3 regions of the Citrobacter sp. KH_055_1 genome follow, and region 3 is predicted to be linked to each of the others. Evidence: predicted binding sites of a transcription regulator. Region 3 holds the regulator's gene; each other region holds the start of a gene.
What was found. The regulator Fur, encoded in region 3, represses iron uptake genes when iron is present. The targets are predictions, from matches to a motif close to ATAATAATGAGAACNACTATCAA.
Positions count from the first base shown of each region.

Region 1: sufA (Fe-S cluster assembly scaffold SufA) is a predicted target of Fur. The motif match lies at 7,115-7,137, and genes of this name have one in related genera.
Region 2: exbB (tol-pal system-associated acyl-CoA thioesterase) is a predicted target of Fur. The motif match lies at 8,785-8,807, and genes of this name have one in related genera.

Region 1 is NZ_CM174473.1:2,513,562-2,523,666, forward strand. Features, by position in the region: gene lpp (murein lipoprotein Lpp) at 125-361, shown strand; gene ldtE (L,D-transpeptidase LdtE) at 431-1,432, opposite strand; gene sufE (cysteine desulfuration protein SufE) at 1,556-1,972, opposite strand; gene sufS (cysteine desulfurase SufS) at 1,985-3,205, opposite strand; gene sufD (Fe-S cluster assembly protein SufD) at 3,202-4,473, opposite strand; gene sufC (Fe-S cluster assembly ATPase SufC) at 4,448-5,194, opposite strand; gene sufB (Fe-S cluster assembly protein SufB) at 5,211-6,698, opposite strand; gene sufA (Fe-S cluster assembly scaffold SufA) at 6,707-7,075, opposite strand; gene AC3ITF_RS11770 (LysR family transcriptional regulator) at 7,574-8,449, opposite strand; gene AC3ITF_RS11775 (Vmh family MBL fold metallo-hydrolase) at 8,572-9,423, shown strand; gene AC3ITF_RS11780 (YdiH family protein) at 9,492-9,680, opposite strand; gene menI (1,4-dihydroxy-2-naphthoyl-CoA hydrolase) at 9,758-10,105, opposite strand, start outside.
Region 2 is NZ_CM174473.1:686,593-696,697, reverse strand. Features, by position in the region: gene hybA (hydrogenase 2 operon protein HybA) at 1-706, opposite strand, end outside; gene hybO (hydrogenase 2 small subunit) at 709-1,827, opposite strand; gene AC3ITF_RS03425 (DUF2623 family protein) at 2,016-2,303, opposite strand; gene AC3ITF_RS03420 (methyl-accepting chemotaxis protein) at 2,389-4,029, opposite strand; gene AC3ITF_RS03415 (aldo/keto reductase) at 4,411-5,451, shown strand; gene AC3ITF_RS03410 (TIGR00645 family protein) at 5,506-6,000, opposite strand; gene AC3ITF_RS03405 (ESA_00282 family adhesion-associated protein) at 6,071-6,574, opposite strand; gene AC3ITF_RS03400 (hypothetical protein) at 6,680-7,084, shown strand; gene AC3ITF_RS03395 (cytoplasmic protein) at 7,086-7,493, shown strand; gene exbD (TonB system transport protein ExbD) at 7,557-7,982, opposite strand; gene exbB (tol-pal system-associated acyl-CoA thioesterase) at 7,989-8,723, opposite strand; gene metC (cystathionine beta-lyase) at 8,974-10,105, shown strand, end outside.
Region 3 is NZ_CM174473.1:3,314,021-3,324,125, reverse strand. Features, by position in the region: gene AC3ITF_RS15765 (PTS sugar transporter subunit IIA) at 1-196, opposite strand, end outside; gene AC3ITF_RS15760 (sigma-54-dependent transcriptional regulator) at 349-3,075, opposite strand; gene fur (ferric iron uptake transcriptional regulator) at 3,352-3,804, opposite strand; gene AC3ITF_RS15750 (ryhB-regulated fur leader peptide) at 3,797-3,883, opposite strand; gene fldA (flavodoxin FldA) at 4,094-4,624, opposite strand; gene ybfE (LexA regulated protein) at 4,905-5,192, opposite strand; gene ybfF (esterase) at 5,321-6,094, opposite strand; gene seqA (replication initiation negative regulator SeqA) at 6,290-6,832, shown strand; gene pgm (phosphoglucomutase (alpha-D-glucose-1,6-bisphosphate-dependent)) at 6,857-8,497, shown strand; gene kdpE (two-component system response regulator KdpE) at 8,596-9,273, opposite strand; gene kdpD (two-component system sensor histidine kinase KdpD) at 9,270-10,105, opposite strand, start outside.

The sequences.
Region 1 (10,105 bases), 800 kb from region 3:
GCTTCTTTGAGCGAACGATCAAAAATAAGTGCATTCGCATCAAAAAAATATTCTCAACCTAAAAAGCTTTGTGTAATACTTGTAACGCTACATGGAGATTAACTCAATCTAGAGGGTATTAATAATGAATCGTACTAAACTGGTACTGGGCGCGGTAATCCTGGGTTCTACTCTGCTGGCAGGTTGCTCCAGCAATGCTAAAATCGATCAGCTGTCTTCTGACGTTCAGACTCTGAACGCTAAAGTTGACCAGCTGAGCAACGACGTGAACGCAATGCGTTCCGACGTTCAGGCTGCTAAAGATGACGCAGCACGCGCTAACCAGCGTCTGGACAACGCAGCTACTAAATACCGTAAGTAATAGTATCTGTGTAATAGAAATGGCGCACATTGTGCGCCATTTTTTTTGCCCTTCATTCCTCCTTCCCTGTTACTGCATCGTCCGCACGTCCCCTGCTTCTGGCAATCCATTCTGTGCCGACTTCACCTCTGGCCCGTTGGCCACAATCGGTGCCTGCCCGGCCGTAACGGTAACCGGATAACCTGCCCGACGATACAGCGCCCGATCCACCAGCCCCAGGTCTACGGCTTTACTGTCTTTAAACTGGGTAAAACCGGCAGGCAGTACATACGGCATGGTCTGTACGTTTTGTTCTTCCTCTGGCGACAATGGTCGGTGCACTTCAACATAACGCATGCCGTTAGGCTCGATGGCGTACTTTATCGGCTCATTAATCACTCTGACCGGCGTGCCGGTTCTGACCTGAGCAAACAGGGCTTTGATGTCCGGCGCGTTCATGCGAATACAGCCAGAGCTGACGCGCAGGCCTACACTGTCGGGTGCGCTGGTACCGTGGATGAGGTATTCACCGTTTCCATGCGCCAGACGCAGCGCAAAGCGTCCTAACGGATTATTGGGCCCGGCGGGCACTACAGGGGGTAGCGTAATGCCGCGCTCCAGAGAACGCTTACGGATGCCTGGTGTTGGGGTCCATGTAGGGTTAGGGATTTTCTGTCCCACCCGAGTTTCCATCACCGGGGTCTCCAGTCCCTGTAAACCAATGCCAATCGGGAATACCTGAACAATATTCTCTCCCGGCGGGAAATAATACAGACGCAATTCTGCCAGATTAACAATAATACCTTCGCGCGGCGCATCCGGTAACAGCAGTTGCGAAGGAATCGTAATCAGGGTGCCGGGGCTGGGTACCGGGGCGATCGTATTATTCGCTTCGAGGATCAGCATCGCGGCGGTATCAAACCGGCGGGCTATTGCCTGCAAGTTTTTATCGCCTTCCTGCACGGTGTAGGTTTGATTCTGCCCGACAAGACGACTGTTCGCCGCAGGCAAAGGATAATCGACCGCCCAGGCGGCCTGTATAGCGCTGTAAGCGCCAATTAGCATTAGAGTAATAATAGACGCGCGTTTCATACTCACTCACCCCCCTGGCGTTATTGCCGGATAACGGCTGCTGCGGTATCCGGCCGACGAGTCATTGCATAAATCTGCTCAGCGTTATCTTGCAAGGTTTGCCGGATAACGTGTTTTATCAGTTTAGCTAAGAGTTGCCGCTTGCGTACGAATAGCGCGAATCATCGCTTCCAGCCCCTGTGAACGCGATGGCGTGAGATGTTGCGTCAGTGCCATTTTCTCGAACCACGGACGCACATCAAAACGCACAATATCTTCGGCAGTCATTCGATCATATAAAATGAATACCACAGCAATCAGTCCTTTCACAATTGCCGCATCACTGTCGCCCTGTAATTCAATAATTCCGTCAGCATTCTGACGCATTGTTATCCATACCTGACTCTGACAGCCCTGAATACTATTTTTCTCACAGCGATCATCAGCATTTAATTCTGGTAAACGCTGACCTAATTCAATGATATACAGATACTTCTCTTCCCAGTTCGCGCAGCGCAGAAAATTACGCAACAACTTTTCTTTATCCGGTAGCGCAGCCATACCCCCTCCCTGTTATCCCAATAAGTGATGAATACGTTTAAGTCCCGTTACCAGTCGATCCACCTCTTCCTGAGTGTTGTACATGGCAATCGAGGCCCGGCACATCGCAGGGACGTTATAATATGCCATCAACGGCATGGCGCAGTGGTGCCCGGTGCGTACGGCAATACCGTAGTTATCAAGAAAACTACCCACGTCGTAGGCGTGGTGTTTACCGAGGTTAAACGCGATGACGCCCAGACGCTCCTGCGGACCGTACAACGTCAGATCCGGCACACTGGCCAGCTGTTCTAGCGCGTAGCACATCATGAACTGCTCGTACTCGCTGATGTTATCCAGACCCAGCGCACTCACATATTCAATGGCAGCGCCCAGGCCGATAATACCGCCGGTATTGGGCGTTCCCGCTTCAAAACGCCACGGCGCTTTCGTCCAGGTGGTTCCCTGGCTCAGGCTAACCGTTGCTATCATTGAGCCCCCGCCTTCCCAGGGCGGCATCTCCTGCAACAGCGACTCACGGGCATACAGCACGCCAATGCCGGTGGGTCCATACAGCTTATGGGCGGAGAAGACATAAAAGTCGCAATCCAGCGCCTGCATGTCTACTTTATGGTGCATCACCGCCTGCGCGCCATCGACCAGCACTTTTGCCCCGTGCTGATGCGCCAGCGCAATCATCTCTGCTAACGGGTTTTCGGTACCCAGCACGTTGGATACATGGGTAATCGCCAGCAGTTGGGTGCGTTCGTCGAACAGAGTTGGCAGTGTATCCAACTGCAAGGTGCCATCAGCATTCAGGGGGATGACACGCAGCTCAGCACCCACGCGGGCACACAGCATCTGCCATGGCACGATGTTGGCGTGGTGTTCCATCTCACTGATGATGATGTTATCCCCCGCCCGCACATTGCTGGTGCCCCAACTGTTGGCTACCAGATTAATCCCCTCGGTCGTGCCACGCACAAATACCAGTTCTTCAGCGGAGCGGGCATTAATAAACAGCGACGCCAGCTTACGCACATTCTCCATTTTTTCCGTCGCCTGGGCGCTTAGGGTATGAATACCACGGTGAACCGCCGCATAGCCATGGCGGTAAAACTCAGCTTCGGCATCAATCACCTGATTCGGCTTTTGCGCGCTGGCAGCGCTGTCCAGATACGCCAGCGGCAGGCCGTTCACTTCACGGGTCAGGACCGGAAAGTCGGCCCGCACTTTTTCAATCGGAAATGTCATGCTACGCCTCCCGGCAGGCGTTGGGCTATACGCGCCAGAACCTGTTGTTTAAGCGTTTCATCGCTCAGGGCTTCCGTCAGCTCAGCGGCAAACGCATAGAGAATCATCTGTTGAGCATCCTGCTGGCCGATCCCACGCGAACGCAGATAGAACATCTGCTCATCGTCGATCCGCCCTACCGTCGCGCCGTGGCTGCATTTCACGTCATCGGCATAGATTTCCAGTTGCGGTTTGGTGTCCACTTCCGACAGCTTACCAAGCAGCAAATTATTGTTCGTCATCTGTCCGTCGGTTTTAATCGCGTGCTGCGCCACGTTGATCAGACCATTGAACACCGCCCGACCTTTATCGCTGACGATGGTTTTATGCAGTTGGCGGCTGTTGCAATAGCCTTTGTTATGCTCAAGCCAGGTGCGGGTATCGCAGACTTCGTTTTTCACCGGCATCGCCAGACTGTTAATCCGCAGCGTGGTGTTTTCGCCGTTCAGTTGGGTGCTGGTGTTATGGCGCAACACCGCGTCGCCGAGCAAAAAGCTGTGGCTTACCGCCGTAGCATCTGCGCCCAACTGAATGTCGTTATGGGCGAAGTGATGGCTGTTCGGGTTCTCAAACGCCAGCTTGATATGCTGCAAGTGGGCATTGGCCGCCACGTTCATCGTAACGCGCGCGCCGGTAAAGTGCTTCAGCGTGTTGAGGCTGACAAAATGTTCGATGAGGGTGGCTTCTGCGCCCTCCGCCAGTTCAAGGTGGTGGCGATAATGCGCGGTATTGACGTCATCGCCCGCCACTCCCTGGGTGATGTGCATCAACAGTAGCGGTTTCGCCGGGCGCTGATTACGTTTCACCTTGATATGCGTCACACTGCGCGACAGGCTTTCCGTCAGATGCAGAAAAACCTCTGGCTGAATCGGTGCCGGTAGCGACAGGTGCGCATCGTCAACAGTAATGTCAAAGCCGCTACCGTCCGTGCTGTCGCTAAGCGCTTCGCAGAATTGCCCGTCGACAAACACCAGACGCACAGCATCAATGCCAGTGGCTAACGCCTCGCACTGCGCCGGGGTTATCGCGGCAAGATGACTAACAAACTGGCTACTGGTTAATCCTTCCAGCGGCGTGTATTTCCAGTCTTCATGCTTACGCGTAGGCAGCCCAAGACGCAGCATCTGCTGTAAGTGCTGCTGCGCGTGCTGCGAGCGGGTTTCGCCCTGTGACTCAAACAAGTGATGCCACTGCTGCAGCACATTACTGCTGTTCACTAAGCCAGCCATATCCTTGCTCCTCCAGCTGTTTAACCAGCGTGAAATCGCCGGACTTAACAATGCGTCCCTGATACAAAACATGGACGTAATCGGGTTTGATATAGTCGAGGATGCGCTGATAGTGGGTGACAATAATGAATGAACGCTTGCCGTCGCGCAGCGAATTGACGCCATCAGCGACAATTTTTAGCGCATCAATATCCAACCCCGAATCAGACTCGTCGAGAATGCACAGCTGAGGCTCCAGCACCGCCATCTGCAAAATATCATTGCGTTTTTTCTCACCGCCGGAGAAACCGACGTTTACCGAGCGGGTGAGCAAATCCTCCGGCATTTTCAACAGCGCGATTTTCTCCTCCATCAAATCCTGGAAGTCGAATCGATCCAGCGCGTCTTCGCCACGGTAACCGCGCACTGCATTAAGCGCGGTTTGCAGGAAAAACTGATTGCTGACGCCGGGAATTTCCACCGGGTATTGAAACGCCATAAAGATGCCTTCACCGGCCCGGTTTTCCGGTGACAGTTCCAGTAAATCTTTACCGTTAAATTCCACCGTTCCCCCGGTGACGGCATAATCATCACGCCCGGCCAATGTTGCCGACAGCGTGCTTTTTCCTGAACCGTTCGGCCCCATAATGGCGTGAACTTCACCCGGGCGGACCTCCAGGCTCAGCCCGCGCAGGATCGCCTTCTCTTCGACGCTGACCTGTAAATCTTTAATGCTTAACATGTGCTTTCCTTAAATTTTAACCGACGCTGTGTTCAAGGCTGATGGCGAGAAGTTTTTGCGCTTCAACAGCGAACTCCAGCGGCAGTTCAGAGAACACGTCTTTACAGAACCCGTTGACGATCATCGAGATGGCGTCTTCTTCGCTGATACCGCGCTGCAGACAGTAGAACAGCTGATCTTCACCAATACGTGAGGTGGTGGCTTCGTGTTCAAGCTGGGCGCTGTTGTTGCGACACTCTACGTACGGGAAGGTGTGCGCCCCGCAGTCCGCACCAATCAGCATCGAGTCACACTGGGTATAGTTACGGGCGTTGGTGGCCGTCGGCATGATTTTTACCAGGCCGCGATAGCTGTTCTGGCTGTGCCCGGCGGAGATCCCTTTCGAGATAATGGTCGATTTGGTGTTCTTGCCGATGTGGATCATCTTGGTGCCGGTATCGGCCTGCTGATGACCGCTGGTCAACGCAACGGAGTAGAATTCGCCGATGGAGTTATCGCCGCGCAAAATACAGCTGGGGTATTTCCAGGTGATGGCCGAGCCAGTTTCCGACTGGGTCCACGACATTTTGCTGTTTTCGCCTTCACACAGTGCACGTTTGGTCACGAAGTTCAGAATGCCGCCGGTGTTGCCATCGCCAGGGAACCAGTTTTGCACCGTCGAGTATTTCACTTCAGCATCTTTGTGGATGATCACTTCCACCACCGCCGCGTGCAGCTGATAGCTGTCGCGCACCGGAGCAGAACATCCTTCAATGTAGCTGACGTAGCTGCCTTCATCCGCCACCAGGATAGTGCGTTCAAATTGCCCGGTTTTTTCCGCATTAATACGAAAATAGGTGGAAAGCTCCATTGGGCAGCGTACGCCTTTCGGCACATAGATAAACGTACCGTCTGAGGCAACCGCCGCATTCAGCGCGGCAAAGAAATTGTCGTTGCCCGGCACCACCGTGCCGAGATATTTTTTCACCAGTTCCGGGTGATCATGAATGGCCTCACCGAACGAGCAGAAAATAATGCCTTGCTCAGCCAGCTTTTCACGATAGGTGGTCGCCACCGATACCGAGTCAAAAATGGCATCGACCGCCACTTCTCGCCCTTCACGTACCGGCACGCCAAGTTGTTCGAAAGCGTCCTCAACCTCTTTACTTAAAAACGCATTCGCGCCCGTTTGCTGTACCGCTCCCGGCTCTGAGGCGCAGGTCTCATCGCAGTTGCCGCAGGAAGGTGCGGAGTAATAGCTGTAATCCTGATAATTCAGCTTATCGTAATGCGCTTTTAACCAGTGCGGCTCCTCCATCGTCAGCCACGCCTTAAACGCATCCAAGCGAAATGCCAGCATCCAGTCCGGTTCGTTGCGTTTCGCGGAAATCGCCCGCACGACCTCTTCATTGATGCCCTTCGCCAGTTCATCAGTTTTTAGTTGGGTGAAGAATCCCTCTTTATAATTGAGGTGTCCGCCAGCCCAGGTGTTGACATCGTCAGTTGCTTCAGTGTTACGCGACATAGTACCGCCTATACCCCAAAACTTTCGCCACAGCCGCATTCGTTCTGGGCTTTCGGGTTATGAAATTTAAATAACTGATTTAATCCTTCACGAACAAAATCGACTTCGGTTCCGTCAATAAACGGCATCGCCTGTAACGGCACATACAGCCTGGCGCCATCGGTTTCGAACACCAGATCGTCTTTTTCCGGTTGGCTGACGGTATCCAGCACATAGCCAAACCCCGCACATCCTGTTTGCTTCACGCCTAACCGCACGCCCAGCATATCGGGCTGTTTTGCCACCAGTTCACGAATATGCGCCGCTGCGGCTGGCGTTAACGTCAACCCACGCCATGCAAAATCGTTCGGATTAAATGTTCCTGAATGCAATTCCATAGGGTTACCTCGAGTCATTAACCTGCACGCTACAACACCATGTTAGTGATAATGATTATCACTTCAACCCCTGTTCAGCAGGGGCATTCGGGTTAACCGCCATTTTTGGTTACTTTTATTAAGCATAGACCCTGCGGCGAGGGTTTACAGAGAGGGATTATTTTGTTCAATGCTTTGATAAATAATGGGTTACAAACCGTTAATCGTTCAGCAAGGTAAAACGCAAAAAGATGTATAGAAAATGTCTATTTAAGAGATAGGGGAAAGACGGAGAAATAGAGGTAACCGCGTGCAAAACAGCGCAGACAGACAATAAAAAAACCCTTAAGGCTGCTCTATTAGCAGGCTTAAGGGTTCCGACCCCATCCGGCGCTTATCTCCGGCACTCACGATGGCTTAGCTCTTGAAGGGGCGATAAGAATAGTCTCACGACCTGACGCCGTGTTTTTAACACAAACTGCGGTTTGTCTGATTTACAGGCAGACGCAGCTCACATATTCAGACCAGAATCTCATGCAGGGCATCCAATAGCAGACGCAGCCCTGCCGGTTGATGCTCACGAGACAGGTATAAGCCGTAAATTGGCAGACGTCGCGGCTTGAGTTGGGGCAAAAGCCGGATCAACTGGCCGCGTGCCAGCCCTTCACGCGCCTCTTGTTCCGGCACCAGCGCAATACCCATACCAGCCAACGCCGACTCACATAATAGCGCAGAGATCCCCGCGCTGAGATTTCCCTTTATCGCCACCGATACAGCGTTGCCCTGCTCATCATCAAAGTGCCATGATTTTCCGGCAAACCCGCTGTAGTAAAGGCAATTATGCTGGGCGAGACAGTCCAGGGTTTGCGGAATGCCATGCTGGCGCAGGTAGTCCGCAGAGGCGCATAACACCGACTCACAGTCACCCAGACGACGGGCGATAGTACCCGGTTCAGGATTATCCGTAATGCGGATCGCCGCATCAATACGTTCACCGACCAGGCTCACCGGTTGATTGTTAATCTCAACCTCAATGCGCAGTTCAGGGAAACGCGCCAGAAAAACGGGCAGTACCGGCGCCAAAATATGCATCGCAGTAAAATGCGCGCAAGCCACACGTAGCGTGCCGGAAGGAATCTCTGCTGCGCTGGCGGCGCTGATATCCAGCGACAGCTGCGCCAGCGAGCGCGTCTTCACTAACGCCTCTTCCCCCGCGGGCGTAATAGTCAGCCGACGCGATGAACGGTGGATTAACCTTGCACCCGCCCATTTTTCCATCTCGTCGAGGTAGCGACTGACCATCGGACGGGAAAGCCCCAGCGCGCGCGCCGCGGCGCTCAGGCTGCCCAAATCGCAGATGTGGTTAAACACCGTTGCCGCCATGACTCTGTCCATTGCATCCCATCCGATCGTTTTATGAAACTCAGCATGTCCTGATAGAGGAATTCTAACAGATATAAATATCCGTAAAATAAAGAACAAGAAAAAGACATTTCATCTGCAAAAGGTAATCCCCCATGAAAGTGAACGCCCTGGCCCTGCTGTTACCTCTGTTTGCCTCGCCGGTATTCGCCGCACCACTCCAGCTTGACGTCTACAATCCCCAGGAAAAAGCTATTTTCCCGGTATCCTCAACGCTGGTGTCCGGCCCGAAAGAGGCCATTTTATTTGATGCGCAATTCAGCACCAAAGACGGTGAAAAGCTGGCGCAGATGATTCGCAACAGCGGCAAAAAACTGCAGGCCATCGTGATCACCTCTGGCGATCCGGATTTTTATTTTGGTCTGCAGCCGATTGTTAACGCCTTTCCCGAGGTAAAGATTTTGGCAACACCGCACGTCGTGGAGCACATTCGTGCTACCAAAGATGCCAAACTGCAGTTTTGGGGCCCGCAGATGAAAGACGGCGCACCAACGACGCTCATCGTGCCGCAGGTCACGACGCAGACACGCTTTACCATTGATGGTGAAACGCTGGAACTGCGCCGCTCAAATGATTACGCGGCCTATGTCTGGATCCCGGCTAACCGGGCGATCCTCGGCGGCACCGGCGTGGCTTCCGGTATTCATGTCTGGACTGCGGACACACAGTCTCCTGAACAGCGTCGCGCATGGCGCAACGTGCTGAGCGAAATGCAAACCTTACGCCCAACCGAGGTGATCCCCGGTCACTACATCGGCGAACGCCCGGCAGGCGATCAAGCGATCCGCTTCACCGGTGATTACTTGCACGCTTTTGAGCAGGCGCTGGGCGCAAAAAAAGGGTCTGCATATGTGATTAAAACGATGAAGGCGGCATGGCCAGGGCTTGCGGACGACAGCTCGCTGGAGCTGAGTGCGAAGGTCAATACCGGGGAGATGAAATGGTAAACCCGATTTAAGGCAAAAAATAACCCCGAACAGGTGTCGGGGTTTTCATCACGATAAGCATACTGGAATCAATGAACGCCGTGCCGCCAGGCAAAATAGATTTCTTCTTTGAGTTCAGTCGAAGAAAGCGCCAGTAAATCAGCAAACTCCAGCTCTAATTGTTTCAGTCTTTTCAGGTACTGAGCCGGTGAAAGATCGCTGTTATCACGACGTATAAATTCTATTGCCAGTTGGGCCGGGTCTAATTGGGTAGACATATCATCCTCGCTTGTGTTCAAAACCTGCACAGTATAGCACCTTTCCCTGCGCAGATAATGACCAAACGCAACATGCGTCACAAAATAGCGGTCGTCAGACGCGAGGTACAGCATAACCGTCCCTGCTCATCGAAGATTTCGATTTGCCAGACCTGATGACGAGAACCGGTATGCAGCGCGCTGCACACCCCTCTCACTCTCCCTTCCCGCGCGGAGCGGATATGGTTGGCATTGACCTCAAGACCCACCACTTTTTGATCACCTTGAGTGCATAAATAGCCGGCCACCGAGCCAATGCTTTCGGCCAGCACCACCGACGCGCCACCGTGTAACAGGCCAAAAGGCTGTTTGGTCCGGTGATCCACCGGCATTGTGGCTTCCAGCGTATCGTCACCAATGTGCTCAAAACGAATATCAAGCAGACC
Region 2 (10,105 bases), 2.1 Mb from region 3:
TGTCTTTCACCGTCTGACGCGGATAGTGGTATTCGCTGCCAGGCTTCAGCGCCAGTCGTTTTTTCGCCTCAGCCATCAGCTCTTCGCGCGTACCAAATATCACCGCACCGGCAGGACACACTTCAACACAGCCCGGTAAACCACCTTTATCCAGGCGCTCTACACCTTTCTGGTTACACAGCTCGCACTTATGGAGTGCACCAAACGGGTTGTTGTAGTCGTATTTAGGCACGTTGTACGGGCAAGCGACCATGCAGTAACGGCAACCGGTACAGACATCTTTGTCATAGTGGACGATGCCGGTTTTCGGATCTTTTTTCAGCGCGGAGACCGGACAAACAGAAACGCAGTTCGGATCGACGCAGTGCATACACTGTTTCTTGATGTACGCGTAGCCGTTCTGCTCCTGGTCTTTGTTAACGCCTGTTCCACTACGCCACACCTGAATGATGTTATTGGTGTACGGTGACAGTTTGTCGTTGTTCGACCAGGTTTGCTCCCCCTCAGGGTTGCGCGCTGGGAAGTTGATGTCCTGACACTTGGTGACACAGGCCTGACAGCCGACACACAGCGTCGAGTCATACAGCATCCCAAGGGAACCCGGGATCGGCGGACGGTTTTCTGCAGCCGCATGGCTGACGGACGGCGCAGCGCCCAACAGCAATGCTCCGCCAGAAGCTGCTTTAATAAAGTTACGTCTGTTCACGGTTATTCTCCCCGTGAGTCAGCGTTATCTTTCTTTTGCTGACGTCCCAGTTCACGTACCGCCATCACGCTGACGCCGGCCACCAGTCCTACTACGCCACCCAGCAGCCCAATAGCCCCAGCAGAAATGTTGCCACCTTCTTTCAGGTTGACATCCGGCTTCTCTGAACGCGGAGTTTGGTTTTCCACAGAAGCGAGTTGGTGAATGCCTTTATGGAAACCGACGCCTTCTTCGTTACAGCCGTAGCAAGGGTGACCGATCGCCACTGGCCACACGCCGCCAACATCACAGAACTGTAACGTTGAGCAGTTGCCGTAGGTTTCTGGCCCTTTACAGCCCAGATGGTAGAGGCACCAGCCTTCACGATGGCCTTCATCGCCGAACTCTTTAGCAAAACGACCCGCATCAAAGTGCGGACGACGCTCGCAGTGTTCGTGGATCAGACGACCGTAGGCAAACGTTGGACGGTTTTTCGCATCCAGCTTCGGTGGCTTACCGTAGGTGATGATGTGCGCGACCGTTGCGAGGAAGTTATGCGGGTTCGGCGGACAGCCTGGAATATTGATGATGGTTTTGCCTGGCAGGACTTCCTGCAAGCCAACTGCCCCCGTTGGGTTAACGCCAGCGGCAGCAACACCACCCCATGCGGCACATGAGCCGATAGCAATGATCGCCGCAGCGCCTTCGGCCGCCTTGCGGATATGATCCACAATAGGCTCACCGGCAACCATGCAGTAAACACCGTTATCTTTCAGTGGGATAGAACCATCTACGACCAGAACATACTGCCCTTTGTACTTCTCCAGAGCGTTATGTTTGTTCTCTTCGACCTGGTGGCCGAAGGCGGCGGAAAGCACCTCATGGTATTCCAGAGAGATCGTCTCCAGGACGAGGTTTTCCACGGTAGGGTGTGTCGCACGAAGTAGCGATTCAGTACAGCCCGTACACTCCTGAGCACCTATCCAGATAACCGGCGGGCGCTGAGGGCGGGATACTGATTCCGCCATTTCTGCGGCGGCTTTGCTACTCAGCCCCATGGTAGCGGCCAATGCTGCACAAAGCTTCATGAAATCACGGCGATTGATGCCGTTCGAATTGATGAGAGAGTTATCTCCAGTCATTTTATTGTTATTCCGTTGCGAAGACCTGGCTTTTATTTTGCACCATTCGCATGTTGCTTATTGCGATCGGCGCGCCATTACCACACTTTTTATATGGTTATGTGCGTTATAATACTTCGGCAGGGCAACAAAACGAAGGTGTAGGTCAATAGTGTAATTAATTAAAGCAAGATAATACCCCTTTCGGATCAAGCTTCGAGCCGATAACCGGCCATGAAAAAGCGAATTGTTGTACTGGACTGGTTCTCCTTGAAGAAATCCATCACCATTTCTTTATCCAGCCCGTAGCGGCGCGTGAGGATCCCCGCCTCCCACGCACTCAGTTGCCGATCGCCCGTTCGTTCAAACATCCGATGTGAAAAGCCCAGCACAAAGCCACGCTTATAGTCAGCACAAAAATTCGCCACCGTTCGCGCACTATCTGCACTTGAGGCGTTTAATCCTGCCATCAGGCCTTTTCCAAAATGGTTATCCATGCATTACCTCCAATCGCTATATAATAAATTATATAGCGATTTTTTAAGCAAAGGCCAGAGGTATCACGCACTTTTTTGTGCCAGATTAAAAGGCCACCCATTCATCCGGTTTAGATGCTTTAGGCGCAGCGCTTTCTTCGGCGGGTAAAACGGTGTTGGTTGGTGCATGCTGCACGTCACTTGCGGAAAGCCGGAACTGCTGAACGGCACGCTGCAGGTCTTCGGTTTGTCGCTCCAACGCCACTGCCGCCGCCGATACCTGCTCCACCAGCGCGGCGTTTTGTTGGGTCACGCTGTCCATTTGTGTGATCGCGACGCTCACCTGTGAGATGCCTTTATTCTGCTCTTCAGAGGCGGAGGCAATTTGTTTCATAATTGCCGTCACTTCGGTTGCTCCGCGCAGAATAGCGTCCATCGTCAAGCCGGTCTCCTTGACCAGACGCGCGCCCTGATCGACACGGCGCGCCGACTCGCCAATCAACGTCTCAATCTCTTTCGCCGCGCCTGCGCTGCGGCTGGCAAGATTTCGCACCTCACCGGCAACCACCGCAAAACCACGGCCCTGTTCGCCCGCTCGGGCCGCTTCGACGGCGGCGTTGAGCGCCAGGATGTTGGTCTGGAATGCGATGCTGTTAATAACTGAGGTAATTTCGGCGATCTGCTTAGAACTGGCAGCAATCCCGTCCATGGTATCCACTACCTGCGAAACCAGCGTGCTGCCTTTGCCCGCCGTTTCTGATGCCGTATCGGCAAGCTGGCTGGCCTCGCGCGCATTCTCAGCATTCAGTTTCACCGTGGCGGTGAGTTGCTCCATGCTGGCGGCGGTCTCTTCCAGCGCTGCGGCCTGCTCTTCCGTACGCGAAGAGAGATCGTTATTGCCGCTGGAAATCTCCGTCGCGCCGCGCCAGATGTTGTCGCTACCAGAGCGAATCGTACTGACGGCTTCACGCAGGCTGTCCTGCATCGCACTGAGTAAAGGCACCAGTTGCCCTACGCAGTTACGACCAAATTCTTCAATCGGATGGCTAAGGTCGCCGTGGGCAATCTGGCGGAACTGCTGGCGAATACGTGCCAGCGGCTTCACCATCATTGCCACAAGATAGCGGTCGGTAAAGATAAGAATGGCAATACCGAGGATAACGGCGGTGATAATCAAGGTGCGGATAATCGATGTTTTACCGTCGACCATAATGCGCGTCGCATCCAGTCGCTTACCGGCGGCGGTATTAAACAGCTCGGCGCTGGCACCAAAATCGCGGCTTAGCGCCGGTGTAACGGTGCTGGCATGCTCTGACCAGGCGGTAAGCGATCCCTGCTGCGCCAGTTGCATCTGCGGGATCACACCTTTCTCCAGCAGCGCTTGCCACGTCGTCAGCACCGCGGTGGCAATTTCCGCATCCATCGGCCCCGGCGACAGCGTTTTCATCTGCTCAAGTTTTTTACGCATGCCATCCAGAGATTGCTGAGCCGGACCAAAGTCAGGCGTTCCGCCGCCGATTTTGACATCCACAGCTCGGCTTAGCCGCGTGACAAAGCGAAAGTACTGATCGTTCCCCTGACTAAGAACCGTCATCTGCTGTACGAGATGACGATCAATCTCATTGCCTTCTGATATTTTAGATAACGAATGGAGACTAAATAACCCCACGCCCGACCAGAGCAGGCAAAATAGTCCCAGTATTGCCAGCATGACAATACGAATAGTGAAGTTTTGCAGCAAACGCATAATAGTTTCCTTGCCGTAGATGAGGATTTTCGCCATCAGGCGAGACTTATCCTTGTTATCGGCAGGTCACGAAGAAGATATAATGCGTTGTTTATTTTTTTACTTTTTTAAGCACATCGACTCTTCCTGTTCCTCCCCGTTATATCGATATGAAGGCTAATAAAACCAGCAATTATTATTACCTGGGAAATCAAATCCATACGTTAATTAAGTGCGTACCTATCTGGCCCGACGCCTGAGGGTTACTTTCAACACGAAACACAACTCTCAGTTTTTCATCTCAATGTGACCTGGTGAACGGGATAATCATCGTGAAACAGCTAGAATAGAAACGTCGTTTCGAAATTCACCTGCACGATTAACCTGCACTAAGGAGATCTCATGGCCTGGTTTGCCAACCCTGAACGTTATGAGCAAATGCTCTATCGCTACTGTGGTCGCAGCGGTTTGCGCTTGCCTGCACTGTCGCTGGGTTTATGGCACAGTTTTGGACACGTCCAAGCACTGGATTCACAGCGTGCCCTGCTGCGTAAAGCATTTGATTTAGGCATCACGCATTTCGATTTAGCCAATAACTACGGGCCGCCGCCGGGCAGCGCTGAAGAAAACTTCGGCCGATTATTGCGTGAGGATTTCGCGCAGTACCGTGACGAATTAATCATCTCTACCAAGGCTGGCTACGACATGTGGCCGGGACCGTACGGTTCTGGCGGCTCGCGTAAGTATCTGCTTGCCAGCCTCGACCAGAGCCTGACACGCATGGGCCTCGATTACGTCGACATTTTCTATTCTCACCGCGTTGACGAAAGCACGCCAATGGAAGAGACCGCTGCGGCGCTGGCTCACGCCGTGCAAAGTGGCAAAGCGTTGTATGTTGGTATTTCATCTTATTCCCCGGAGCGCACGCAAATAATGGCCGACCTGCTGCGGGAATGGAAAATTCCGCTGCTGATCCACCAACCGTCCTACAACCTGCTTAATCGCTGGGTCGACAGCAGTGGCCTGCTGGATACGCTGGACACAAACGGTATTGGTTGCATCGCCTTTACCCCGCTGGCTCAGGGGTTGCTGACGGGGAAATACCTGAACGGTATTCCAGAAGGTTCGCGTATGCAGCGTGAAGGGAAAAAAGCCCGTGGCCTGACGGAAAATATGCTGACGGAAGAAAATCTTAACAGCCTGCGGTTGCTGAACGAGATGGCGCAACGGCGTGGACAGTCGATGGCGCAAATGGCATTGAGCTGGTTACTCAAAGATAACCGCGTGACGTCAGTGTTAATTGGCGCCAGCCGTCCCGAACAGTTAGAAGAAAACGTTCAGGCGTTGAATAACCTGGCATTCAGCGCTGAAGAACTGGCGCAGATAGATAAGCACATCACCGACGGCAAGCTCAATCTGTGGCAGGCCTCATCAGATAAATAATCGTCTAAACAGTATGCCGGGGGGCGGTAAAATTGCCGACCCGGCCGTACTGATTTAGTGATTGTGGCGCGTCAGTCGATCCAGATACCCCATCACAAAGGCTGAGAGCACAAAGGTCAGGTGGATAATGACGTACCACATCAGCTTGTTATCAGGGACATTTTTAGCATCCATAAAAATACGCAATAAATGGATGGAAGAAATGGCCACGATAGACGCCGCAACCTTATTCTTCAGTGACGTGGCATCCATCTTACCCAGCCAGCTCAGCTTCTCTTTGCCTTCAGTAATATCCAGTTGTGAGACAAAATTCTCGTAGCCGGAGAACATCACCATGACCAGTAACCCACCGACCAGGGTCATATCGACCAGCGACAGTAGTACCAGAATGAGATCGGCTTCTGCCATCGAAAAGATATTGGGCAGAACGTGAAAGATCTCCTGAAAGAATTTCAGCGCCAGGGCAACCAAAGCAAGAGAAAGGCCAAAATACACGGGAGCAAGCAGCCAGCGGGACGCGTACATTGCGTTTTCCAGAAAACGTTCCATATGATCCTGTCTTGTAACTAAACCGGGCAGTAGTATATCGCAATTGTGCAACATCGAAACAACATACGCCTCAAACCTCTTCGGCATTAATGGGCGGGCGCTGGAGCTCTGGCCACACCAGTGCGACGAGTGCAGGATAGGCTTCCAGGCTGAACTCCCTGAAACATTGACGCAAATTGAGCACATCTAAATCGGCGTGCGGGACTTTCTCTCCGCTCAGGCAGCGTTTTTTGATGTTGTCGTAATATTTGTAGACCGCTGAATTGAGATCGCTGCAGCGCCGCTGTGCATCAAATAGCCCTGGCGTTTCATTTAACTCCACCATGGTCATACGCTTTATTGTCGAGTGGATAAAATCAATATATTCATGATTGACCCGCCAATACCATACCGGCGTAATCGAATTCATCAATGCTGAGAAATGATCTTCCCCCTCTTCTTTGCTAAGCGTTTCCAGTTTGGGATAAGAGGTAAGTTCCTCATTCGATCGATTTTTATTTGCACCGCGCATCAGCACAAGAACCCCGCAGGTAAGCAATAGCAGGGTAATAACAGAATAAAATATACTGTTCATATACAGGCTCCATTTTTTTTGATTTTAAAATTACCCCATGCTATTGTCAACGCAGCCTGTCTTATTAAAAAAACTTACCTCACTGGCAGTAAAGGATATTTCAACATGCTTCCCGAGCATCTTGTTCCCTCTCGTTTTCATTTATCTACATCCCCAACCAATACTGATACCGTAGAAAATAGTGAAAATTTGACTCAGGGAAAGACAACCTTAAGCGAGTTTGAAGCGGATATTTTAATTAGCGCCACCGCTACCGGTCAGACCCGTAACATGTTATTTGAAGAATGTGACCGCCATTTAAAAGAGCGACTGTTTCGCGCAGCAAAAATCGAATCATTCACCCGTCTGCTTAATTCACTGCAAGCAGAAGGTGACATTAACGCACAAGAATTAAGTAAAATTTTGGCGAAAAACACTGCGTTAATAAATGAGCAGGGCAATAAAATTTGGCTTAATTTACTGACTCGCGAAACCAGCGATCCGATTTTTTATTCTCTGGAAGAGAAATAAAATGAAAGATGTTGAGGATAACAACGTTTATTTGGCTTTAGACAACCATAAAAGTGACGAATTTGTCTTAAAGCAGAATCTGGATATCTTAATTGCCAATAAAAATGCCACGCTGGAGAGCGTGGCTCAGGAAATGGTATCAATACCCGCAGCCCTGGTACGCATGAAGTGGCAAAACCGCCGGGAAATCTATGCTCTGCAAGCCAAAGAAGAGATCTACGGTGCCACCATTGAAGCCATTATTGCCCAACAGCCGGCGCTGCGGGACAAAATCATGGCCCGTCTGGAAAGCGCGTACCAGCATTTACTCGCGCGAGAAACGGCGACATTGCGCCTGACGCGTAAGCTATCTGAAGGGAGTTATGCCGCGACCAGAGTCACTACCGTCGCGCTGGACGAAAAGAAATGAGGGGATGGAGGAAGCCGAAAGAGGAGGCCGGGTAAGGCGAAACCCTTCACCCGGCAACAGAGATTACTTCGCTTTCACGGTCTCTTCACCAACCAAACCAATCTTCAGGAAACCTGCCTGATGCAGCGTATCCATCACTTTCATCATGGTTTCATAGTCGACAGTTTTATCAGCCCGGAAGAAGATAGTGGTGTCTTTCTTGCCTTCTGTCAGCGTGTTTAGCGCGTTAATCATGGTTTCATCGGTCACCTGATCGTTGCCGATAAACATCGTGTTATCCGCTTTCACTGACAGATAAACCGGTTTTTCAGGACGCGGTTGCGGCGTGCTGGTCGAAGCCGGTAGATTCACCTTCACATCCACCGTTGCCAGCGGCGCGGCCACCATAAAAATGATCAACAACACCAACATAACATCGATAAACGGCGTGACGTTGATGTCGTGCATTTCACCGTTATCGTCCAGGTTTTCATTAAAACTCATTGCCATGGAACATTATCCTACACGTAATTTCTGCGCAGCGCGTACCGGATGCGCCGCAGCGCTTGCACTCAGGTCAAGATCGCGACTTTGCAATAACAGCACCTGTGCCGCAACATCACCCAGCATGGCTTTGTAGCTGCCAATCTGACGGGCGAAGATGTTGTAGATAACAACAGCAGGTATAGCGGCAACCAAACCAATCGCGGTGGCTAACAGCGCTTCTGCAATCCCCGGCGCAACCACGGCCAGGTTCGTCGTTTGCGTTTGTGCAATACCGATGAAGCTATTCATGATGCCCCATACTGTACCGAACAGACCCACAAAGGGAGAGATAGCCCCAATAGTCGCCAGGTATCCATTACCCCGCCCCATATGACGCCCTACAGCTGCAACGCGACGTTCCAGACGGAACCCGGTACGCTCTTTAATCCCTTCGTTGTCATCGCTGCCTTCTGACAGTTCCAGCTCGTTCTGCGCTTCGTTAATTAACATTGCGCCCAGGCTTTTGGCATCGAATCCAGCGGCAATCTCACTTGCCTGGTCTAAAGAGCGGGCATCTGCCAGCAGTTGCTGTTCGCGCTTAAGACGACGCTTCTGCGTAAAGAACTCAAGGCTCTTACTGAAGAAGATAGCCCAGGTGACCACGGACGCCAAAATTAGCCCAATCATCACGCACTTAACCACGATATCGGCGTGCTGATACATACCCCAGACGGAAAGGTCCGTCTGCATCAAATTATTACCCACTCTGTATCTCCAGGACGCAAATCACAAAATCTGAGCGTAATGATATCAAAAAGACGTCGAATTGATAGTCGTTCTCATTACTATTTACATAGTGCCGCACCTTTGGTTTCTTTTCCTTGCGCTTACGCAGTAAAAAAGTCAGCAGACACATTTTGGGACTATTTTCTACTTTATGGCCCTTCTGCAGGATGCGTCGCCGAAGATCCATGCTAGTTTAGACATCCAGACGTATAAAAACAGGTAACCCAACATGGCAGACAAGCATCTTGAGACCAAACTCGTTCAGGCAGGACGCAGTAAAAAGTACACGCAGGGTTCCGTCAACAGCGTGATCCAACGCGCCTCTTCACTGGTATTCGAATCCGTTGAGGCTAAAAAACAGGCCACCCACAACCGCGCTAACGGCGCACTTTTTTACGGACGCCGCGGCACGCTGACACATTTCTCCCTGCAGGAAGCCATGTGTGAGCTGGAAGGCGGCGCGGGTTGCGCCCTGTTTCCCTGCGGCGCCGCAGCCGTTGCCAACACGATTTTGGCCTTTGTTGAACACGGCGACCACGTGCTAATGACCAACACGGCCTATGAGCCGAGCCAAGATTTTTGCACGAAAATCCTCGGCAAGCTCGGCGTAACCACCGGCTGGTTCGATCCGTTAGTCGGTGCCGATATTGTGAAGCACATTCAGCCGAACACCAAAGTGGTATTTCTGGAATCTCCCGGCTCCGTCACTATGGAAGTGCATGATGTTCCGGCGATTGTCGCCGCCGTCAGAAGCGTAGCGCCGGACACCATCATTATGATCGATAACACCTGGGCTGCCGGGGTGCTGTTCAACGCGCTGGATTTTGGAATCGACATCTCAATTCAGGCGGGCACCAAATACCTGATTGGCCATTCCGATGCAATGGTCGGTACGGCGGTATCAAATGCCCGCTGCTGGGACCAACTGCGCGAAAACGCCTATTTAATGGGGCAAATGCTGGATGCCGATACCGCCTATATGACCAGCCGCGGACTGCGGACTCTGGGCGTTCGTCTGCGCCAGCATCACGAAAGCAGCCTGAAGGTTGCCGAATGGCTGGCCGATCATCCGCAGGTCGCCCGCGTCAACCACCCCGCGCTTCCCGGCAGCAAAGGGCACGAATTCTGGAAACGTGATTTTACCGGCAGCAGCGGTCTGTTCTCGTTTGTGTTGAATAAGAAGCTGAACAATGACGAGCTATCAGCGTATTTGGATCACTTTACGCTGTTCAGCATGGCCTACTCCTGGGGCGGGTTTGAATCACTGATTCTGGCCAATCAACCCGAACACATTGCCGCCATCCGTCCTGAAGGCAACGTGGACTTCAGCGGAACGCTCATCCGTTTACACATCGGTTTAG
Region 3 (10,105 bases):
TATCGGTGATCACAATGGCTTCATCTTGGCTGCCCAACGTGCTCATGAATTTTTGTACGCTGAGTTTGATATCAGGCACATCCTCGGTGTAGGCACACAGCGTGGAAATATCTTCATTTTTACCCACGACCATTTCCAGTGAATCCCTGATTCCATCAGCAAATCTGCCATGACTGGCGAACAAAAACTTACGCATACCGCTCCATGCTCCACAATGAGTGACGACACTACAGGTGTCGCCATAAATGATGAGACTGAATTGAGATAGCAGGAATCATGCCAGCTAATGTCAAAGCGGAAGGAGGTGAGATGGGGGGGGGGTTAATCCATCATTATGATTTTAAAGGATTAATTTGATTTTATGATATCGTAAATATAGCCGATTTCGCTGAACGGAATGGTGACACTATAGGTATCTTCTATGACACTAAAGGCATCCTGAATCATGCACAGTGTTTCTTTATCACTTTGACTAAGCGTCTGCTGTGCCGGGTAGTTCTCAAGAGGAATCTGACGAATCAAACGTTCCAGCATGCAGCTGGCATGGACATACAGGTTAATCTTCGTCTCATTGGCTAAGCGTTTTTTGAGTAATCTTTCGAGAGTACTGATACAGATATCAAGGTGCTCAAGGATTTTTCCGGTATCCAGAATCGTCAACTGAGCGATGACCCGCTTGAGCGAAAAGTTATGTACCAATCTGTCGTTGATGGTCTGAATCATATCGGTATCAGCAATGCCCTGGAAAACCGTTTCCAGGCGAACATCACCCCGGCCGCTGATCAGGTCATCCAATGAAATATAGGGAATAAAGGGGATATCCGGATTAGCTGTTCCGACAACAGCAATAATGTCATAGAACTGAGACAGTGACTGGCGGGAGGACTCTGAAAGCAGTAGCTGGTGGTCATAGGCGATAACATCCACCCCTGCTTCTTTCGGAATACTGTCTTCCAGCAATGTCTGTATTCGCTGCGCCGTACCCATTCCGGTATAGCAGCTGGTAATGATTACTGGACGTTTGACCTGCTCTGAATAGATGATTTTACTGTCATTCTTTTGGTAAGAGGTGACGTTCTCAACAATGCTTTCCAGCGGAGCGTTATCTAATAATAACTCACCGACGTGTAGCGCCATTGCCGTGGAGACATTATTAATAATGGCGACAGGGAAATGGATGCTTTTATTGAACTCAGAGTAAATATCCGTTAACGACCCCATATCTACCAGAATGACCAGCCCATTGGACATATCATTATCATTAATGTACTGCAGTATATTACTGGCGATATCTTTGATGGCCGTGTCGATAGGCATATCGAAGGAGGCAAAAAGGGTTTCACCCAACATGCGGTTCACGACATTGGCAATACTGCTGGCCGTTGCATAGCCATGTGCCAGAATGACCGCTTTGGTTCGTGGTGCAACGGTCACCATCTTCATACTTTTCAAATATAGCGTGAAGAAAACGTCATCTTCCTGGGTAATCTTGAGATCAAATCGCTGGGCGATCTGTGTTGATAACATACTCGCAATCAGGTTCTCTTCTGCCAAATGTTGGCTAATATACTGATGTAAATTTTTGAGCGTTTTTTTATGCGCCAGGATGCCGTCATTACCCTGCTTATTTTTAGTAAATAAATACCATGCTAAGCCGTACAGTCGATTACCGTTAAATTGGACCGAATGTTTGCTTTCTATCTGCTGAACAATATCCTGGATAGTATTGAGATGTGAATAAATGGCCGGGTGATCGTTTTGTGCCGTTGGGTTAAATATGATCTTATCGAACAGCGTATCGATTTCACGAGAGACTTCTGGGAGCAGTACATTTTCGCTATTTTGCTGAAACAGGCTGAAGATCTTATCCCAGAATTCACTAATAAAATAGTTCAACGGTACTACAGGGAGAACCAATTGCTGTAGCGTCATCGAAGGGGTAAATACGACAGCGGTTCCTACAACCTGGTGATTAATTTGCACACCATGCGGCATAAAGCTGTCTGGTAGATCGTCTAAGTGTAAAGAGAGGCACTGATCTGCTTGAGACTTTGCAAAACGCGTGGCACTCAGGCAGGTGATGGTATTTTTTAATTCACCGATATTTCCGCTGTAGATGTGTCGTTTTAAGACGTTCAGCACCTGTGGGGACAGTTTGATATTGCGCTTGAGCAGTTTCGACTCATGCAGGAAAAAGGCATAAATAAACTGGATTTTTTCCGCTTCACCGCGCTGTTCCAACGAAGGAATGGCAATATTCAGCGGGATACGACGTATAAACGTGTCCAGAAAATACTCTTTGGGCGAGACGGTTGTGGCGAAAACCAGTCTGACCTGAGCGCTGATTTCTTTTTCGCTTTCCCCCATGCGACGAAAACGCCCGGTATCCATAAAGGTGAATAACTTTTCCTGACCCTCCGGATGTAAGCGGTGGATCTCATCCAGAAATAGCACCCCTCCATCGGCTTTTTGCAGAAGTCCTTCGCTGGTTTTATCTGCCCCTGTAAATGCACCTTTGATATAGCCAAAGAGGTGACTCGAAAGTAATTCAGGGTTGTTGGCATATTGAGCACAATTGAACGCAATAAATGGCGCGGTGGGGGGCAGGATTTTCTTCTCCACAGCTCGCTGCCAGGATAATTGTGCCAGCATGCTCTTACCGCTGCCGGTCGGGCCATACAGCATTACTGACAGACCGTGAGGGGGATAACAGATCGCGGTATTCAATTTTTCTATAACGGGGACTAAACTTCCCTGGGAACCGATCAATCCGGCAAACGTGTCTTGTTGTTTATATTGATGCTTTTTTAGCTCAGCGGCGCCTGAGAAGACGGACTGACTGACACGAAAAAACTGTTCTTCAAAAACGGCTTTGTGCAGAAAATAGACGGGCCGGGTATTCAGTTTTATGACCAGATTATCGTCAATGAGCTGATTCAGATAGTGGCTGATGGTATTACGCTTCACATTGAAGTGTTCTGCCATCGTTTGGGCCGTATGAAAGTCGTCCAGCGAGTCAAAAGAAAAATGACGGGTCTCTTCTGCCAAAAATGCAAAGATCTCTTCTTTTAACACCGTGAGCCTCTTAACTGTTCCATGCGGGTTCTAACGTCTGGTGCGCATATAATAGTAACAAAAATAAAATGTTGTGGGACATCATGGCTCATTTGGAGTTTTTGAGCCATCACGTTTTCTACGCGTGTTATTTTGATTTAACCGCGGGGGAGGTTATCACATTTTGCGGATAGTCGGCGGATGGTTGGCGGTGATTGTGACTATTTCGTACTTAAATTTTACTGATACGTTAATCCCCGGCTCAACGTTGAGCGGGGGACTGACGTGATTCAAAACTTATTTTGCAACACCGTCGTGCGCATGCTCATCTTCGCGGCAATCGCCTTCAGCGCAGTGGCCGTAAAGATAGAGGCTATGATTCGTTAAACGAATACCATGTTTAGTGGCAATCTCACGCTGGCGCGCTTCGATAGAGTCATCGCTGAATTCGACCACTTTGCCACAGTCGAGGCAAATCAGGTGATCGTGATGATGCTGTTGAGTCAGTTCGAAGACGGACTTGCCCCCTTCGAAATTATGGCGGGTTACGATACCGGCATCATCAAACTGGTTCAGCACGCGATACACGGTCGCCAGACCAATCTCTTCACCCATGTCGATCAGGCGTTTATATAAGTCTTCCGCACTGACGTGATGGTTATCCGGTCCCTGAAGAACTTCCAGAATTTTTAAACGAGGAAGCGTTACTTTCAGGCCAGCCTTCTTTAATGCGGTATTGTTGTCAGTCATGCGGAATCTGTCCTGTAGCTAAACGGTTCACTTCATTAAAAGAAGTGACAGAAAATGCACTTGAGATAATGCGTATCATTATAGAACTGCCACGCCTAAATGAAAACTGCAAGCCTCTGGCAAATATTGTTAATCAAAACGTGGTATCGCCAACAAACACACTGTGCAATACCCGATTGGCATCCAGCCATTGTACAGGGTCAGGCGAGAAAGTTACAAATTTGTAGCAATTATTTTGATTGGTTTTATCTATTGATGCGGCACAGATGAAGATCTGCGCCGCACGAAATTAGGCGTTAATAATCTCGTCGAGATGCAGTTCCGCTGAAATCTGCTTAACCCATTTTTCAACGCGTTCTGCGGTCAGTTCAGGCTGGCGATCTTCATCGATAGCCAGGCCGACAAAGTGGTCGTCGTCAGCCAAACCTTTGGATGCTTCAAAGTGGTAACCCGCCGTTGGCCAGTGACCGACGATGGTTGCGCCGCGCGGTTCGATGATGTCGCGAATCGTGCCTAACGCATCGCAGAAATATTCTGCGTAATCTTCCTGATCGCCACAGCCAAACAAAGCAACCAGTTTACCGTTAAAATCAATGTCTTCGAGGGTCGGGAAGAAGTCGTCCCAGTCACACTGCGCTTCGCCGTAGTACCAGGTCGGGATGCCGAGCAGCAGAATGTCATACCCTTCCAGGTCTTCTTTGCTGCTTTTTGCAATGTCATGTACATCGGCAACGTCTTTACCAAGCTGTTTTTGAATCATTTTTGCGATGTTTTCGGTATTACCGGTGTCGCTGCCGAAAAAGATGCCAGTGATTGCCATGAGTAAAATAACCTCTTGAAACTTATTGAAATGGTGGTGGCGCATTGCCCACGGATAAGGGCAATCATAGCAGAACAGTCAGGCATGCGGAAACAGCAAACACGCTGGACTGCACTCTGTGCTACACGATTTATGATTTATACCCGTCATACTTCAAGCTGCATGTGCGTTGGCTTTCCTCGCTCACCCCAGTCACGTACTTATGTACACTCCTGGAGATTCGCTGCGTCGCCGCCTTGATGCAACTCGAATTATTTAGGGTATAGAGCAGAATTTCAGACTATGCCTGACCACGCAATGTGGCGAGTTGGATCATCAGCATTTCTTCAATGAGTTCACTGCGGCTCATATTACGCGCATCAGCCAGCTCATTCAGCGCGTCAACGGCGTCGGCGTTCAGTTTCAGTTCGACACGCTTAAGCCCACGAACTTTGTCGCGTTTAAGCTGATTACGTTTGTTAATACGTAACTGTTCATCACGCGAAAGCGGATTGGTTTTGGGTCGTCCCGGGCGACGCTCCTGCGCGAACAGATCTAATGTCGTACGGTCCGTTTGTTCTTTGGCCATGATCTTGGTGACTTCGGGGAAACAATCAGCCAGGCGTCTGCCCGGATGGATAGCGCGCCATCATACATCAGCAGGGGAGGCGCGCCAACGCCCACGCACGTAATCGCGCGCGGACGCTGAGTTTTTAATCAGTTAGCCTGTTCTGTCAGATAACGACGGATGGCGCGCAGCACGGCTTCGGGTTTTTCTGCATGCACCCAATGGCCCGCGCCGGCAATAACATGTGCCCGTGCCTGGGGAAATTGCGCCAGCAATGGGGCTCGATACGCTTCAGTAACGTACGGTGAGTTCCCCCCAGGGATGAACAGCGCCGGGTGATCCCAGGCCGGAATGGTTTCCCAGCCGACAATATGCGGATACTGATCCCACAATACCGGGACGTTAAAGCGCCATTCACCGTCTATAAATGATTTCAGCAGAAACTGGATCACGCCTTCTTCTTTAAGATGTTGGCGCATCACGCTAGCCGCCTGCTGGCGCGACGCGGCTTCTGCATCCGTCACCGCATTAATCGCCGCAAATATCTCATCGTGACGGCGGACCTGGTAATCAACCGGGGCAATATCGATAGCCACCAGCTTATCGATACGTTCCGGTGCCAGGGCGGTTAGCGCCATCACGGCTTTGCCCCCCATTGAATGGCCAATAAAGGTGGCTTTTTCTATCTGTTGGGCATCCAACGTATCCAGCAGATCTTGCGCCATCGCCGGGTAGTTCATCTCCGGAGAACGGGGGGAGAGGCCATGATTTCGCATATCAACCTGGATGATATTGTGATCGACAACCAGAGAGCGGGCCAGTATGCCCAGATTGTCCAGGCTGCCAAACAGCCCGTGCACCAGGACGATGGGAGAATTATTGTGCAGGTTTTGTGCAGATTGCGCTCGGATATTCAATTTCATGGCAAAGTTCTTTTTTTCACGCTAGCGGGTTAGGGTATCATGTTGACCATTCTGCCACACGGCTGCAACAACTACGGTTACTCCGAGTTTTTCCGGCCATCGGGCTTGACGCTATCCGCTGTTGGGATTTGCCTTTACACTACGCGTGTACAGTCCCAACAACTTGTATTCAGCTAAACACCGCACTGGATTAAGATGAAAACGATTGAAGTTGATGATGAACTCTATAGCTATATTGCCAGCCATACCAAGCATATCGGCGAGAGCGCATCCGACATTTTACGGCGTATGTTGAAGTTTTCCGCTGCATCACAGCCTGCCACGCCGGTGGTGAAAGACGTCCGCGCCGTGCAACCTGTCGTGGAAGCCAAGCCGGTTAACCCTGTAAAAGACAAAGTGCGCGCCATGCGTGAACTGCTGCTTTCCGATGAATATGCGGAACAGAAAAAAGCAGTGAATCGCTTTATGCTGGTGCTGTCTACACTCTATTCACTGGATCAACACGCGTTTGCCGAGGCAACAGAATCGTTGCATGGTCGCACGCGCGTCTATTTTGCAGCGGATGAACAGACGCTGCTGAAAAATGGTAATCAAACCAAGCCGAAACACGTGCCAGGCACGCCGTATTGGGTGATCACCAACACGAATACCGGCCGTAAATGCAGCATGGTTGAACACATCATGCAGTCAATGCAATTCCCTGCGGAATTGATTGAAAAGGTTTGCGGAACAATTTAATCCTTGCATTAGAAGGACCAGGCAATGGCAATCCACAATCGTGCAGGTCAACCTGCACAACAGAGTGATTTGATTAACGTCGCCCAACTGACGGCACAGTACTATGTACTGAAACCAGAAGCAGGGAATGCAGAGCACGCCGTTAAGTTCGGTACGTCCGGGCATCGCGGCAGTGCAGGTCGTCACAGTTTTAACGAACCGCACATTCTGGCTATCGCTCAAGCGATTGCTGAAGAACGTGCGAAAAACGGAATTACTGGCCCTTGTTATGTGGGCAAGGACACTCACGCGCTGTCTGAACCGGCATTTATCTCTGTACTGGAAGTGCTGGCGGCAAACGGTGTTGATGTCATCGTGCAGGAAAATAACGGCTATACGCCAACGCCCGCCGTGTCTAACGCTATCCTGGTCCACAACAAAAAAGGCGGCCCGTTGGCTGACGGTATTGTGATCACACCGTCCCATAACCCGCCGGAAGATGGCGGGATTAAATACAACCCGCCAAACGGTGGTCCGGCAGATACTAACGTCACTAAAGTGGTGGAAGACAGGGCCAATGCACTACTGGCCGATGACCTTAACGGCGTGAAACGTATTTCACTGGATGCGGCGCTGGCGTCGGGTCACGTGAAAGAACAGGATCTGGTGCAACCGTTCGTTGAAGGATTGGCAGACATCGTCGATATGGCCGCGATCCAGAAAGCGGGCCTGACGCTGGGTGTTGATCCGCTGGGTGGCTCCGGTATCGAATACTGGAAGCGTATTGCTGAGCACTACAAACTGAATCTGACCATCGTTAACGATCAGGTTGATCAGACCTTCCGCTTTATGCATCTCGACAAAGATGGCGCCATCCGTATGGACTGCTCTTCTGAGTGTGCCATGGCGGGTCTGTTGGCGCTGCGTGATAAGTTCGATCTGGCGTTTGCCAACGATCCGGACTACGACCGTCACGGCATTGTTACCCCGGCTGGGTTGATGAACCCGAACCATTATCTGGCGGTGGCAATCAACTACCTGTTCCAGCATCGTCCGCAGTGGGGCAAAGAGGTTGCTGTCGGTAAAACGCTGGTGTCCTCCGCGATGATTGACCGCGTGGTGAATGACCTGGGTCGCAAGCTGGTGGAAGTGCCGGTTGGCTTTAAATGGTTCGTTGACGGTCTGTTTGACGGCAGCTTTGGCTTTGGCGGTGAAGAGAGCGCGGGCGCGTCATTCCTGCGTTTCGACGGTACGCCATGGTCGACGGACAAAGACGGGATCATCATGTGCCTGCTGGCGGCGGAAATTACCGCGGTTACCGGTAAAAATCCGCAGGAACACTATAATGAACTGGCCGCGCGCTTTGGTGCGCCAAGCTACAACCGTTTACAGGCTCCCGCGACGTCTGCGCAGAAAGCTGCGCTGTCTAAACTGTCTCCGGAAATGGTTAGCGCCAGTACGCTTGCCGGTGACCCGATCACTGCACGTCTGACCGCTGCACCAGGTAACGGTGCCTCCATTGGCGGTCTGAAGGTGATGACCGACAACGGCTGGTTTGCCGCACGCCCGTCCGGCACCGAGGACGCCTACAAGATTTACTGTGAAAGCTTCCTCGGCGCTGAGCATCGCCAGCAGATTGAGAAAGAAGCGGTTGAGATTGTCAGCGAAGTGCTGAAAAACGCATAAGGCGTAGACCGGATGACGATGCTCGCGTCGCCATCCGGCATGAATTATAAAAGCCGGATAGCTTATATGCTGATCCGGCTTTTTTATTCAGCATCTGTTCACGGCATAAATCGATAGCCGATCCCGGTTTCGGTAATAAAGTGACGTGGACGGGCCGGGTCCAGCTCGAGCTTCTGGCGCAAGTGCCCCATATAGATTCGCAGGTAGTGGCTGTGCTCGACGGCATTGGGTCCCCATACCTGGTTTAACAACTGGCGTTGGGTGAGCACTTTACCCGCGTTGTTCAGCAGGACCGCAAGCAGGCGAAACTCAATCGGCGTCAGATGTATTTCCTCTTCACCACGGTGTACCAGCCGCGCGGCAATATCCACTTTAATGTTTGAGAATTGAACCACCGGTTCGGGCGTTTGCCCGGTTGCGTGGCGGCGTAAGGCCACGCGTAAACGCGCCTGCAGCTCGCCAATACCAAACGGTTTGCTGAGATAATCATCGGCACCGGCGTCCAGCGCGGCGATTTTGTCGCTCTCCTCACTGCGGGCAGAAAGCACAATCACCGGGATGGCACTCCATTGTCGCAGGTCGCGAATAAAATCGATGCCGTCACCGTCCGGCAGGCCGAGATCGAGAATGATGAGATCGGGTTTTCGCGTGGCCGCTTCCAGCAGGCCACGTTGCAGCGTTTCTGCTTCGTAAACGCGCAGGCCATCGGCTTCCAGCGCGGTGCGCAGAAAGCGGCGAATGGCCTGTTCATCTTCAACAATCAGTACGTTTGTCACATATCCTCATGAAAATCTTCAAGTTCAGGGGGCGTTTCCTGCGGGAGTGTAACACGGAAGCATGCGCCACCCTGCGGTCGATTGTGGGCGGTAATCGTCCCGCCGTGTACGTTCACAATCGCCTGACAAATAGCCAGTCCCAGCCCTACGCCCGGTACAGAGGATTCTTTGTTTCCCCGGGAGAACTTGTCGAAAATAGCGTGTTCTTGGCCCGCTGGAATGCCGGGGCCATTATCCCATACATCCAGAAACAGATGCTCACCTTCTACCTGCGCATCAATGCCGATTTGTGCCTGTGGACCTGCGTACTTAATGGCGTTTTCCAGCAGGTTAATCAGCACCCGTTCAAACAGTGGACCGTCAACGTGAATCAGCGTCAACGGCGCCGGAAGCGACAGATTAATCGGCGCGGCTAAGCCGGGTTCCAGCATTTGCAGGGCGCTACCTACTACTTCTTCCAGCGTTAACCACTCCTTCTTAAGATTAAAGCCGCCAGATTGGATCCGCGCCATATCCAGCAAATTATTGACCAGCCGGGTGGTATTGAGCACGTGCTGGCGAATTTCGCTGGCCTGGCGGGCGTGGGGAGAACCTTCGCTGGCGAGATCCAGCGTTAAAATCTCCGCCTGACCGAACAGCACCGTGAGTGGCGTGCGTAAATCATGGGAGAGGGCCGCCAGCAGGGCATTGCGGATGCTCTCTCGTTCGCTGGCCAATCGCGCCAGTTCTTCGCTGGCGGTCAGCGTCAGGCGTTCGAGCGCACTGGCAACCAGCAGGGTAAAGGTTTCCAGCAGACGCTGCTGCTCCGGGATCATCAACTGACGCAGGTTTC